2 regions of the Sphingopyxis macrogoltabida genome follow, and region 2 is predicted to be linked to the other one. Evidence: predicted binding sites of a transcription regulator. Region 2 holds the regulator's gene; the other holds the start of a gene.
The links. Region 2 encodes LexA, which represses DNA repair genes until DNA is damaged. Its sites were predicted from a motif close to GTTCCNCNCTTGTTCT; they were not measured.

Region 1: the regulator LexA is predicted to act here: its motif matches at 2,103-2,118, upstream of uvrA (excinuclease ABC subunit UvrA).

Annotation. Positions count from the first base shown of each region.
Region 1 covers NZ_CP012700.1:2,106,470-2,112,467, reverse strand. The annotation lists gene uvrA (excinuclease ABC subunit UvrA) at 1-2,091, opposite strand, end outside; gene AN936_RS09985 (M13 family metallopeptidase) at 2,336-4,411, shown strand; gene AN936_RS09980 (BCCT family transporter) at 4,701-5,998, opposite strand, start outside.
Region 2 covers NZ_CP012700.1:1,575,768-1,581,765, reverse strand. The annotation lists gene trpC (indole-3-glycerol phosphate synthase TrpC) at 1-163, shown strand, start outside; gene moaC (cyclic pyranopterin monophosphate synthase MoaC) at 160-630, shown strand; gene AN936_RS07425 (molybdopterin molybdotransferase MoeA) at 627-1,817, shown strand; gene lexA (transcriptional repressor LexA) at 1,884-2,561, shown strand; gene AN936_RS07415 (ComEC/Rec2 family competence protein) at 2,515-4,674, opposite strand; gene gltX (glutamate--tRNA ligase) at 4,743-5,998, shown strand, end outside.

The DNA.
Region 1 (5,998 bases), 530 kb from region 2:
GCTGTCGTGCGGCCCGGCGATCATCCGCGCGCCGTTGAGCGTCCGCGCCGCGCTGGCGTAGAGGGTGTCGATGATCAGGCTCGACTTGCCCGACCCCGACAGGCCGGTGACGCAGGTGAAGGTGCCGAGCGGGATCTTCGCGGTGACGTTCTGGAGGTTGTTGGCGCGCGCGCCCTTGAGCACCAGGTCGAAGCCGTTGCCGGGGCGGCGGCGCGCCGGCACCTCGATCTTCTTCGCGCCGGTGAGATAGGCGGCGGTCAGGCTGTTCTTGTTCGCGAGCACCTGTTTCAGCGTGCCTTCGGCGACGATCTCGCCGCCGTGCACACCGGCGCCGGGTCCCATGTCGACGACATAGTCGGCGTGGCGGATCGCATCCTCGTCATGCTCGACGACAATGACGGTGTTGCCAAGGTCGCGGAGGCGCTTCAGCGTCGCGAGCAGCCGGTCGTTGTCGCGCTGATGGAGGCCGATGCTGGGCTCGTCGAGGACGTAGAGCACGCCGCTGAGCCCGCTGCCGATCTGGCTGGCGAGACGGATGCGCTGGCTTTCGCCGCCGGACAGCGTGCCCGAGGTGCGGTTGAGGTTGAGATAGTCGAGCCCGACATTGTTCAGGAAGCCGAGCCGCTCGTTGATCTCTTTGAGGATCGCCTTGGCGATCTGCTTCTGCGTGTCGTTCAGCTTCTCCTCGAGCGTGCTGAACCAGCCGAGCGCGTCGGCGACCGAGCGCTGCGCCGACATGCTGATGTCCTCGCCCGCGATCTTCACCGCGAGCGGTTCGGGGCGCAGGCGCGCGCCGTGGCAGGTCTCGCAGGGCTGCGCCGCCTGATATTTGCTGAGCTCCTCGCGCATCCACGCGCTTTCGGTCTGCAACATGCGGCGGTTGAGATTGCCGATCACCCCCTCGAACGCCTTGTGCGTCGTGTACGTGCGTTTGCCATCCTTGAAGGTCAGCTCGACCGGCTTGCCGCCAGTGCCGTAGAGAATGATGAGCTGGACCTCGCCGGGCAGGTCTTGCCACGGCGTCGTCAGGTCGAAACCATAGGCTTTGCCAAGGCTTTCGAGCACCTGCATATAATAAGGCGAGGGCGGGTTTGATTTCGCCCACGGCACGACCGCGCCTTTTTTCAGGCTCAGCGCATGGTTGGGGACGACGAGGTCGGGGTCGAACTCCTGCCGTTCGCCGAGTCCGTCGCACGCCGGGCAGGCGCCCTGCGGCGCGTTGAAGCTGAACAGCCGCGGTTCGATCTCGGCGATGGTAAAGCCCGACACCGGGCAGGCGAATTTCTCGGAGAAGATCAGGCGGTTCGCGGGGATGCCGGCGCCCTTCATCGCCCCGCCGGTGTCTTCCTCCTCGCGCCCCGGTACCGGGCCGTCGGCGAGGTCGACATAGGCGAGTCCTTCGGCGAGCTTGAGCGCGGTCTCGAAGCTGTCGGCGAGCCGGCTGCCGAGCCCCTCGCGGACCGCGATGCGATCGACGACGACCTCGATGTCATGCTTGTATTTCTTGTCCAGCGCCGGGGCGTCACCGATCTCGTAAAATTCGCCGTCGATGCGGACGCGGGTGAAGCCGTCCTTCTGCCACTGCGCGAGTTCCTTCCTATACTCGCCCTTGCGGCCGCGGACGACGGGGGCGAGCAGGTAGGCGCGTGTTCCTTCGGGCAATTCCATCACCCGGTCGACCATCTGGCTGACCGTCTGCGCGCTGATCGGCTCGCCCGTCGCGGGCGAATAGGGAATGCCGACGCGCGCCCACAAGAGGCGCATATAGTCGTAGATCTCTGTCACCGTCGCGACCGTCGAGCGCGGGTTCCGGCTCGTCGTCTTCTGTTCGATGCTGATCGCCGGCGACAGCCCGTCGATATGCTCGACATCGGGCTTCTGCATCATCTCGAGGAACTGGCGCGCATAGGCCGACAGACTCTCGACATAGCGCCGCTGGCCTTCGGCATAGATGGTGTCGAAGGCAAGGCTCGATTTGCCAGAGCCCGACAGGCCGGTGATGACGATCAGCGCATCGCGCGGCAGGTCGACGTCGACGCCCTTCAGATTATGCTCGCGCGCGCCGCGCACCGAAATATGGGTGAGACTCATGGGAGAGGTATGTTCCAGATTTGTTCTTGAGGCGCAAGAGGGGCTTGCGGGCTTTGGCGATAAGATAGGAACTGTGTGCAGCCGCTGCAATGCGGGCGCGGCGGAACAAGTTTCCACCAACTCCCCAAGGGCTTCGACCAATGGCACCCCGTCCGCTTGACCGCTTGACGTCGCGGGCGGACAACTCTGGTCATGCTCGCCGTGCCTTTCGGTACGGCGCGGATGCGTTTCAGGAGTTGGGGACATGAAAGCAGTTTTTACAGGCGCGGCGTCGCTGGCGATTGCCGCGGCGCTGGCATCGCTGCCGGCATCGGCAAAGGATATGGGGCCGGCGGCAAGTCTGACGGCGGGCGCCGAGGAGGCGGGTGCTGCGGGCGACGCATCGCTGACGGCGCTGACCTTTGGCAAATGGGGCGTCGACCTGTCGGCGCGCGACGAGACGGTCAAGCCCGGTGACGATTTCGACAAATATGCCAATGGTGGCTGGTTCGCGCGCACCGAAATTCCTGCCGATCAGGCGTCGGCGGGGGTCGATTACGACGTCTATAACCTGACCCAGCGCCAGCTCCGCAAGCTGGTGACCGAAGCGCCCGCGACGAGCCAGGTCGGTGGCCTGTACCAAAGCTTCATGGACGAGAAGCGTGTCGACGCGCTCGGCTCGAAACCGCTGATGGCGGACATCGCCGCGGTCGCCGCGATCAAGGACAAGAGCGCGATGGCCCGTTTCATGGGCACGACGCAGGGCACGTTCGGGGCGACGATCGTTGGCGGTGGCCCTTATGCCGACACTGACGATCCGACAACGAACGTGCTGTGGCTGGGGCAGGGGGGGCTGGGGCTGCCCGACCGCGAATATTATCTGACCGACGCCTTCAAACCGCAGCGCGATGCCTATCGCGCCTATATCGCACGGTCGATGAAGATGATCGGCAACCTCGATCCCGAAAAGGCGGCCGATGCGATCCTCGCGTTCGAGACCGAGATCGCCAAGGTAAGCTGGGCGATCGCCGACCGCCGCGACGTCAGCAAGATCAACAATCCGATGTCGTCGAGCGAACTCGCCGCCTATGCCCCCGGGCTCGACTGGACGGCATGGTTTGCGGGCGCCGGGATCGCGCCGCAGAACCGCATCATCGTCAACGAAAATACCGCGATCCGCGACATTGCCGCGCTCTATGCGAAAACGCCGCTCGAAACGATCAAGTTGTGGCAGCAATTCCATGTTGCCGACAATGCCGCGACCTATCTGTCGAAAGACTGGGTCGACAGCCGCTTCGAATATACCAAGGCACTGAGCGGTGTCGGCGAGTTGCGGCCGCGCTGGAAGCGCGGGCTGACGCTGGTCGACGGCAGCCTCGGCGAACTTGTCGGCGAAACCTATTCGCAGCAATATTTCCCGGCGAGCGCCAAGGCGAAAATGGAGACGCTGGTTGCGAACCTGAAGCTCGCGATGGGCGACCGCATCCGGAACAACAGCTGGATGGCGCCGGCGACGAAGGAAGCGGCGCTTGCCAAGCTCGAAAAAATGGACGTCATGGTCGGCTATCCCGACAAATGGCGCGACTATTCGGGCCTCAAGATCGACCCCGCCGACCTTTACGGCAATGTGAAGCGCAGCGCGGCGTTCGAATATGCCTATGGCCTGTCGGATCTTGGCAAGCCGGTCGACCGCAAGAAATGGTCGATGAACCCGCAGGAAGTGAACGCCTACAATGGCGGGCTCGAAAACAAGATCGTCTTCCCCGCCGGCATACTGCAGGCGCCCTATTTTGCCGAGAATGTCGACGACGCGGTGAACTATGGCGCGATCGGCGCGGTGATCGGCCACGAGATCACCCATGGTTTCGACGATCAGGGACGCAAGATCGACGCCAGTGGCGCGGTCCGCGACTGGTGGACGCCCGAAGACGCTGCGCGCTTCGAGGCGCAGGCGAAGGCGTTCGGGGCGCAATATGCAACCTATGAGGCGGCACCCGGCGCATTCGTCAATCCGGACCTGACGATGGGCGAGAATATCGCCGACCTTGCGGGGCTCGAAGTCGCCTATGACGCCTATCACCGTTCGCTGAACGGCAAGGAAGCGCCGGTGATCGACGGGCTGACCGGCGACCAGCGCTTCTTCCTCGCCTTTGCGCAGGCGTGGCGCGACAAGGCGCGCGAGGATGCGATCAAGCAGCAGGTGGCGAGCGATCCGCACAGCCCGGCGCGCTGGCGCATCATCGGGCCGGTGCGCAACGTCGATGCTTGGTACAAGGCGTTTAATGTCGATGCGGGCGCGAAATATTATCTGAAGCCCGACGATCGCACGCGTATCTGGTAAGTCCTGGGACCCCTTTCTCAGGACCAGGGTCTGTATTCAATTACAGAGCCATCGAGGCGCCCAAATGGCGAACATATCGGACCGAAAGACGCGCCGGGAAGGCTGGTTGCCTTTCCAAGCGGCTTTCGGGCCGAGATGGAAGCCATTTGGGCGTCCCGAAGGGATTTGATTAAAATGGCGCATTGCTTCGTCGAGAAGTCTTGAAATATCGACATATTCCTTCGCCTTCTCTCCTCGCACTGAGCCATTTTGCTTCAAACCTCGATGGCTCTGTAATTGAATACAGACCCTAGGCGGGGGCGGCCTCGCGCCGTCCCCGTATCGTCATCACGACCAGCGACAGCGCCGCACCGATGATGACGAACAGGGCGGGAAAGCCGCCAAGCACAGACATCATGCGGATGCCGTCGATCCCCGACGAGGCGACCAGCATCACCGCGACCAGCCCGACGGTGACGCCCCAGACGGCCTGGACGCCCAGCGGCGCCTCGGGCGCGTCGGGGGAGATGCCGTGCGTCGACAGCGCGCTCATCGCCGAGACATTGGCATCGGCGCCTGCGACATAGGACAGGAAGATGGCGAACAGCACGGTCGCGGTGACGATCGGGCCGCCGCCGAGCGCGTCGAACAGGCGGAACAGCACCGGGTCGGGGCCTTGGGCGCTCAATATGGCGTAGAGGCTGGCGCCGCTCTGCTGGTCGAGGGCGATCGTCGCCCCGGCAATCGCGGTCATCCACACCGCGCCGAACAACGCCGGGAGGATCAGGTTGACGAGGATGAAGGCGCGGACGCTGTAGCCGACCGCGAGCCGCCCGAGGAACAGCGCGGTCACCGGCGCCCAGGCAAACCAGTTCGCCCAGTTGAAGATCGTCCATTGCCGGTGCCAGTCGCCATCGACGTCGAGCCCGAGGTTGCGGGGTACGAAGGTCGCGAAATAATCGGCGGCGCCGCGCAGCGACAGGCCGAGCATCTTCGCGGTTGGCCCCGCGACCAGAACGAAAGCGATAATCGCGAAGAACAGCCAAGTGTTGAGCACCGACAGCCCGGCAATGCCCTTTTGCAGTCCGGTCGCGGCCGAGATCAGGAAACTGCCGACGATCAGTGCCGCGATCCCCCAGCGCAGGGGCGTGCCGCCGACGAAGTCGCCGAGCCCCTCGATCCCGCCCGCGAGTGACAATATGCCCGCGCCGAGCGATGCGGCCATGCCGGCGACGAGTGCGTAGAGGCAGACGATGTCGACCGTCGTGCCGACCGGCCCGTGCGCGCGCTGGCCGATCAGCGGGACGAACAGCGACGACAGGCTGAACGGTTCGCGGCGGTTGTAATAGACCAGCGCGAAGGCGAGCCCGGCGACGGTGTAGATGGCATAGGGCGTCAGCGTCCAGTGGAGGAACATCGTCGACATCGCGAAGGTCGCTGCCGCGTCGCTGCCGGGTTCGAGCCCGAGCATCGCAGGCGGCGCGTTGAGGTGAAACAGTGGCTCGGCGGCGCCCCAGAACAATATGCCGGTGGCGATGGTGGTGCACAGCATGACCGCGAACCAGCGCCACCGCCCCAGCAGCGGCTGTGCGCCGGCTCCGCCGATGA
Region 2 (5,998 bases):
GCCGGACACCTTGCTCGTCGGTGAAAGCGGCATCGCCAGCCATGCCGATTGCGAACGGCTGGCCGCCAGCGGCGCCAGGAGCTTCCTCGTCGGCGAAAGCCTGATGCGCCAGCCCGACGTCACGGCAGCAACGAAAGCGCTGCTCACCGGAGTGGCGGCATGACCCGCCCGACGCATCTCGACGAAAAGGGTGCGGCGCATATGGTCGATGTCGGCGGCAAGGCGGCAACCGGACGCCGCGCGGTGGCAGGCGGGCGTATCGCCATGTCGGCGGAGGCGCTCGATGCCATCCGCAGCGGCAACGCGCCGAAAGGCGACGTGCTGTCGACCGCGCGCATCGCCGGCATCATGGCGGCGAAACGCACCGCCGACCTCATCCCGCTTTGCCACCCGATCGCGCTGACACAGGTCAGCGTCGAATTCGAATGGGAGGAAGACGGCATTTCGGTGCGCGCGGTCGCGGCGACGACCGGGCCGACGGGGGTCGAGATGGAGGCGCTCACCGCCGCATCGGTGGCGCTGCTGACCCTTTACGACATGGCCAAGGCGCTCGACCGCGCGATGACCCTCGGCGACATCCGCCTGCTCGAAAAGAGCGGTGGCCGCTCGGGCGACTGGCGCGCCGGATGAGCGGCTTGCTGCCGGTCGAGGAAGCGCAGGCGCGCCTGCTCGCGCTCCGCACCCCCTTGGCGGCAGAAAATATCGCGGTTTCCGCGTCGCTTGGACGCTATCTTTCGCAAGATGTCTTCGCATCGCGCGACCAGCCTGCGGCGGCGCTGTCGGCGATGGACGGCTATGCGATCCGTTTTGCCGACATGCCGGGACCGTGGACAATTACCGGCGAAATCGCTGCCGGCGCTGCCCCGGACCGGACCGTCGGCCCCGGCGAGGCGATGCGAATCTTCACCGGCGCCATGCTTCCGGGCGGTGCCGACACGGTGATCCTCCAGGAAGATGTTGCGGCAGCGGGCGTGGCACTGGCGCTAACCGGCGACGGCCCCGGCGCGCGGGGGCGCCATATCCGCGAACGCGCCGGCGATTTCGCCGCCGGCACGCGCCTGCTCGCCCCCGGAACGCGTATGGGCGCCGGCGCAATCGCCGCCGCGATCATGGGCGGCGCGGGCGAGGTTCGCGTCGGATCGCGGCCGCGCGTCGCGATCCTGACCACTGGTGACGAGCTTGTCGCGCCGGGCCGCACGCTCGCGCCGGGCCAGATCCCGAACAGCAACGGCGCGATGCTCGCGGCGATGCTCGCCGCCGTTCCCGCCGACGTCGCCCTGCCGCTCCATATGCGCGACGACCGAATGTCGATTGCCAGTGCAATCAAGGAGTTGGCGCGACACCATGACGTCATCGTCACCGTCGGCGGCGCATCCGTGGGCGACCATGACCATGTTCGCGGCGCCCTCGACGACGCCGGCGGCCGGCTCGATTTCTGGAAGATCGCGATGCGGCCGGGCAAACCGCTGATCGCCGGTGCGATAGGCGAGGCGCTGCTGCTCGGGCTGCCCGGCAACCCCGGCTCGGCCTTCGTCACCGCGACGCTCTTCCTGCTGCCGTTGATCCGCCATCTTGCAGGCGCAGCAAATCCGCTCCCCGCAATCCGCCAGGCACCGCTCGACGCAGCGCTTGCCGCCGGTGGGGCGCGCCGGGATTATCTGCGCGCACGGGTCGACGGCGGCGCTCTCCATATGTTCGACAGCCAGGACAGCGGCCAGACTGTCCCGCTGATCGAGGCCGACGCGTTGCTGATCCGCGAAATCGGTGCGCCCCCGCGCGCGGCGGGCGCGATCGCCGATTATATCGCCATCGCTTGACAAGTTCCGGTATGTTCCACTATCGTTCTCATTATGTCCGGTTCTGGTCCTGACGGAGAATGATCGATGTTGACCGCCAAGCAGCATGAACTGCTTCACTTCATCCAGCAAAAGCTCGACGCGAGCGGCATTTCGCCGTCGTTCGAGGAGATGAAGGAGGCGCTGGGACTGAAATCCAAGTCGGGCATCCACCGACTGATCAGCGCCCTCGAGGAACGCGGCTTCCTGCGCCGCCTTCCCAACCGGGCCCGCGCCCTCGAAGTGGTAAAGCTGCCTGAAACGGCAAAGGCGGCGCCGACGCGTGAAAATGTCGTGCCGTTGCGCAAGAGCCCGCCGGCGATGCGGCTGATCGCCGCGAACGACATCATCGAGGTGCCGCTGCATGGCAAGATCGCCGCAGGCGTGCCGATCGAGGCGTTCGAGGATCACAATAATCTAGCGGTTCCCGCCGCGCTGCTCGGCGCGGGCGAACATTATGCGCTCGAGGTTTCGGGCGATTCCATGGTGGAAGCCGGAATTTTCGACGGCGACTATGCGCTGATCCAGAAGGCGAGCACCGCACGCGAGGGCGATATCGTCGTCGCGCTCGTCGACGGGCAGGATGCGACGCTCAAATATTTCCGCCGCGAAGGCCAGATGATCCGGCTCGATCCGGCGAACAGCGCCTATGAGCCGCAACGTTACCCCGCCGAGCGGGTCATCGTGCAAGGACGCCTGTCGGGACTGCTTCGTCGTTACCACTGACCTGCCGGGGCCGGCGCCACGGATGTGCGTCACCGGCATTCAGGCTGGTGATCGCGCGTGGCTCCTCGCCTAGGTAGAGTGCCAGCCCGCCGGTTTCGGCGAGGCTGTCACGGTCGATCGTAAGCCAGCGTGCGACACATTCGCGCGGCAACCAGCGATCACTGATGACCACATCGGCGGCAGCGCAGGCCTCAGCCATGTCGGCGCCGTCGATCCGGTCGCGGCCGCGCGAGGCAAGGATGACACGTCCCGTATCGCCTTCCCCTTGCCGCCAGCGGCAGAAATCGCGGTTGCACGTCACATGCTCCAAGTCAGCGAGGGCGACCAGCGGCGTATCGATTCCCGCCGCTTCGGACAGCGAATCGCGGATGAAATCGCCCGCACGATCGCGCAGCAGGGCATAGCTACCGCCGGGTACCGCCACCGCGATATGGCGCCCGTCGCCGGTCACCAAGATGTCGGGCCGCGGCTGCACGAGCAGCGCAGCGACGCCGATGACAAGCGGCACGAGTCCAGCCAGCCGCCACGACGTCCGCCACAGGAGCAGCCATAACCCGCCGAAAACGACGAGCGCGAAGCCCCATGGCGGAAAGGACGGCAAGGTCGCGACCGCGCCCGGCGCATCGGCGACGCCGTGCGCGAGCAGGATCAGCAGCGCGAGCGCCTTTTCGGCGACCCACCAGAAGGGCGCGCCGAGCCCGACGCTGTCGAACAGCAACGCCAGCGCTTCGGCGGGCATGATGACGAAGGTCGTGAGCGGGATCGCGACGACATTGGCGAGCGCGCCGTAAAGCCCCGCCTTGTGAAAATGGAACAAGGCGATGGGCGCCAGTGCGATTTCGACAACAAAACCGGTAATCAGCAGCCCGGCAACACCGCGGCCGGCGTGGACGATCCAGCGTTCGTCGCGCCGTTCGAGGAAGCGGCGCATCCGCGGGCTTTCGTGTAGCGCGATGATCGCGGTGACCGCCGCAAAGCTGAGCTGGAAGCTTGGCCCCGCGAGCGCCTCGGGCCGCCAGACGAGCACGATCAGCGCCCCCGCCGCGACCAACCGCAATGTCAGCGCCTCGCGCCCCAGCAGGAACGCTGCGAGAACGAGCAGCGCCGCGACGCACGAGCGGATCGTCGGCACCTCGGCGCCGCTGAGCCATGTATAGCCAACCCCCGCTAGCGCCGCGCCCCCGGCTGCTGCCGTAAGCACGACGCCGCGCAGCGCCAGCCGCGGGCTCAGCGCGAGCAGCCGGATAAGCAGGAACATGGTGAAGCCGACGACTGCGGTCACATGCAGCCCGCTGATCGACAGCAGATGCGCGAGGCCGCTACGCCGCATTGCTTCCGAATCCGCCTCGCTGATCGCGCCCTGATCGCCGGTGACCAGCGCCGCAGCGATGCCGCCCGCCGATCCTTCGACCTGCTGCTGGATATGTCCGCTAAGCCGCATGCGCAGCGGCGGGGTGCTCTCGGCCGCCCCCGACGCGCGGGCGACGTCGCCGAGCACCGTCCCCACCGCACCGATCCCGTCGAACCAGGCGCGCCGGGCGAAATCATATCCGCCCGGCAGGCTGGCAGGCGGCGGCGGCATCAGCCGTGCCCGCACCGCGACCAGCTCACCGCCCGCGAGTCCCGCTGCCTGTTCGCTGCGTAATGTCAGGCGGAGGCGCGGCGGCATATCGGCGCGATGTTGCGGCCGCGCGAGGATACGCACCTGTCCGCGCGCCGGCAGCGGCTCGACCCGTTCGACCCGCATCGAAAATTCGGTGGTGATCGGCTGCGCCAGCACCGGCGCCGCGACCCATGTCGCACGCACCCAGACGAGGAGCAGGCCCAGCGCCATCACCGCGCACCCGATCGCGAGCATTCGCCCGAGCCGCCGCTGCCAGCCGATCAGCAACCCCGCGAGCAGCCCGCCGCCGAGCGACAACAACAGTCCGATCCAGTGCGCCGCCGCCGGAAGCGCGAACCACGCCGCGATCCCCGCCCCGAACGCAACCGGCAGCCACAATCCGATGCGCTCGCGCTCGGCCTCCAGCCGCGCCTCGATATTCGCTAGCAGCCGCGCCCGGCCACCCGCCCATCGGCCATCAAACGGCGTTTGAAGCTGCCTTGTCGCCATGCTAGGGGCTCCCCCGACCCCGTCCCCGCACCTGTCCGGGGGCGGCAGAGTGAGTGAAAGAGGCCGTAGTGGCAACCGAAAACCAGACCGATCCGAACGAAGCCACCGGCGCCGCCGTCGTGACGCGCTTCGCGCCCTCGCCGACCGGCTATCTCCATATCGGCGGCGCGCGCACCGCGCTTTTCAACTGGCTGTTTGCGCGCCATCATGGCGGCAAATTCCTGCTCCGTATCGAGGACACCGACCGCGCCCGTTCGACCGACGCCGCGATCGACGCAATCCTCGACGGGATGCAGTGGCTCGATCTGGACTGGGACGGCGAGACGGTGTTCCAGTTTGCCCGCGCCCCGCGCCACGCCGAGGTCGCTGCCGAATTGCTCGCAAAGGGCGACGCCTACCGCTGCTATCTGACGCAGGACGAGCTCGCCGCGATGCGCGCCGAAGCGCAGGAAAAGCGCTTGCCCTTCCGCGTCCGCAGCCCTTGGCGCGACCGCGACGACGGCGATCCCGCCGCCCCGCACGTCGTCCGCCTGCGCGCGCCGCAGGACGGAGAGGTGACGATCCACGACAAGGTGCAGGGCGCAGTCACCGTCCAGAATGCCGAACTCGACGATTTCGTCCTGCTGCGCAGCGACGGCACCCCGACCTATATGCTCAGCGTCGTCGTCGACGACAACGACATGGGCATCACCCATGTCATCCGCGGCGACGACCATCTCAACAACGCCTTCCGCCAGCTCGCACTGATCCGCGCGATGGGCTGGCGCGAGCCCGTCTACGCCCATGTTCCGCTGATCCACGGGGCCGACGGCGCCAAGCTGTCGAAGCGCCACGGCGCGCTCGGCGTCGATGCCTATCGCGACGAAATGGGCTATCTGCCCGAGGCGGTGAACAATTACCTCCTCCGCCTCGGCTGGGGGCATGGCGACGACGAGATCATCGGCCGCGATCAGGCCGTACAATGGTTCGACCTCGACCATGTCGGCCGCTCGCCGTCGCGCTTCGATTTCAAGAAGCTCGAAAACCTCAACGGCCATTATCTTCGCGAAGCCGACGATGCGCGGCTGGCCGGCCTCGTCGCGCCGCGCGTCGAAAAGCTCATCGACCGCGCACTCGATACCGCCGAGCGCGATTTGCTCGTTCGCGCAATGAATTCGCTCAAACCACGCGCAAAAACGATCGACGAAATCGCCGACGGCGCAACTTTCTTGTTCCAGGGCGACCCGTTGCCAGTGGACGAAAAGGCGGCAGAGGTGCTAAGGGCCTCGCCCGAAGGCCTGCTGGCCGCTGTGACGAAGCGGCTGCGCGAGCTGGACAATTGGAC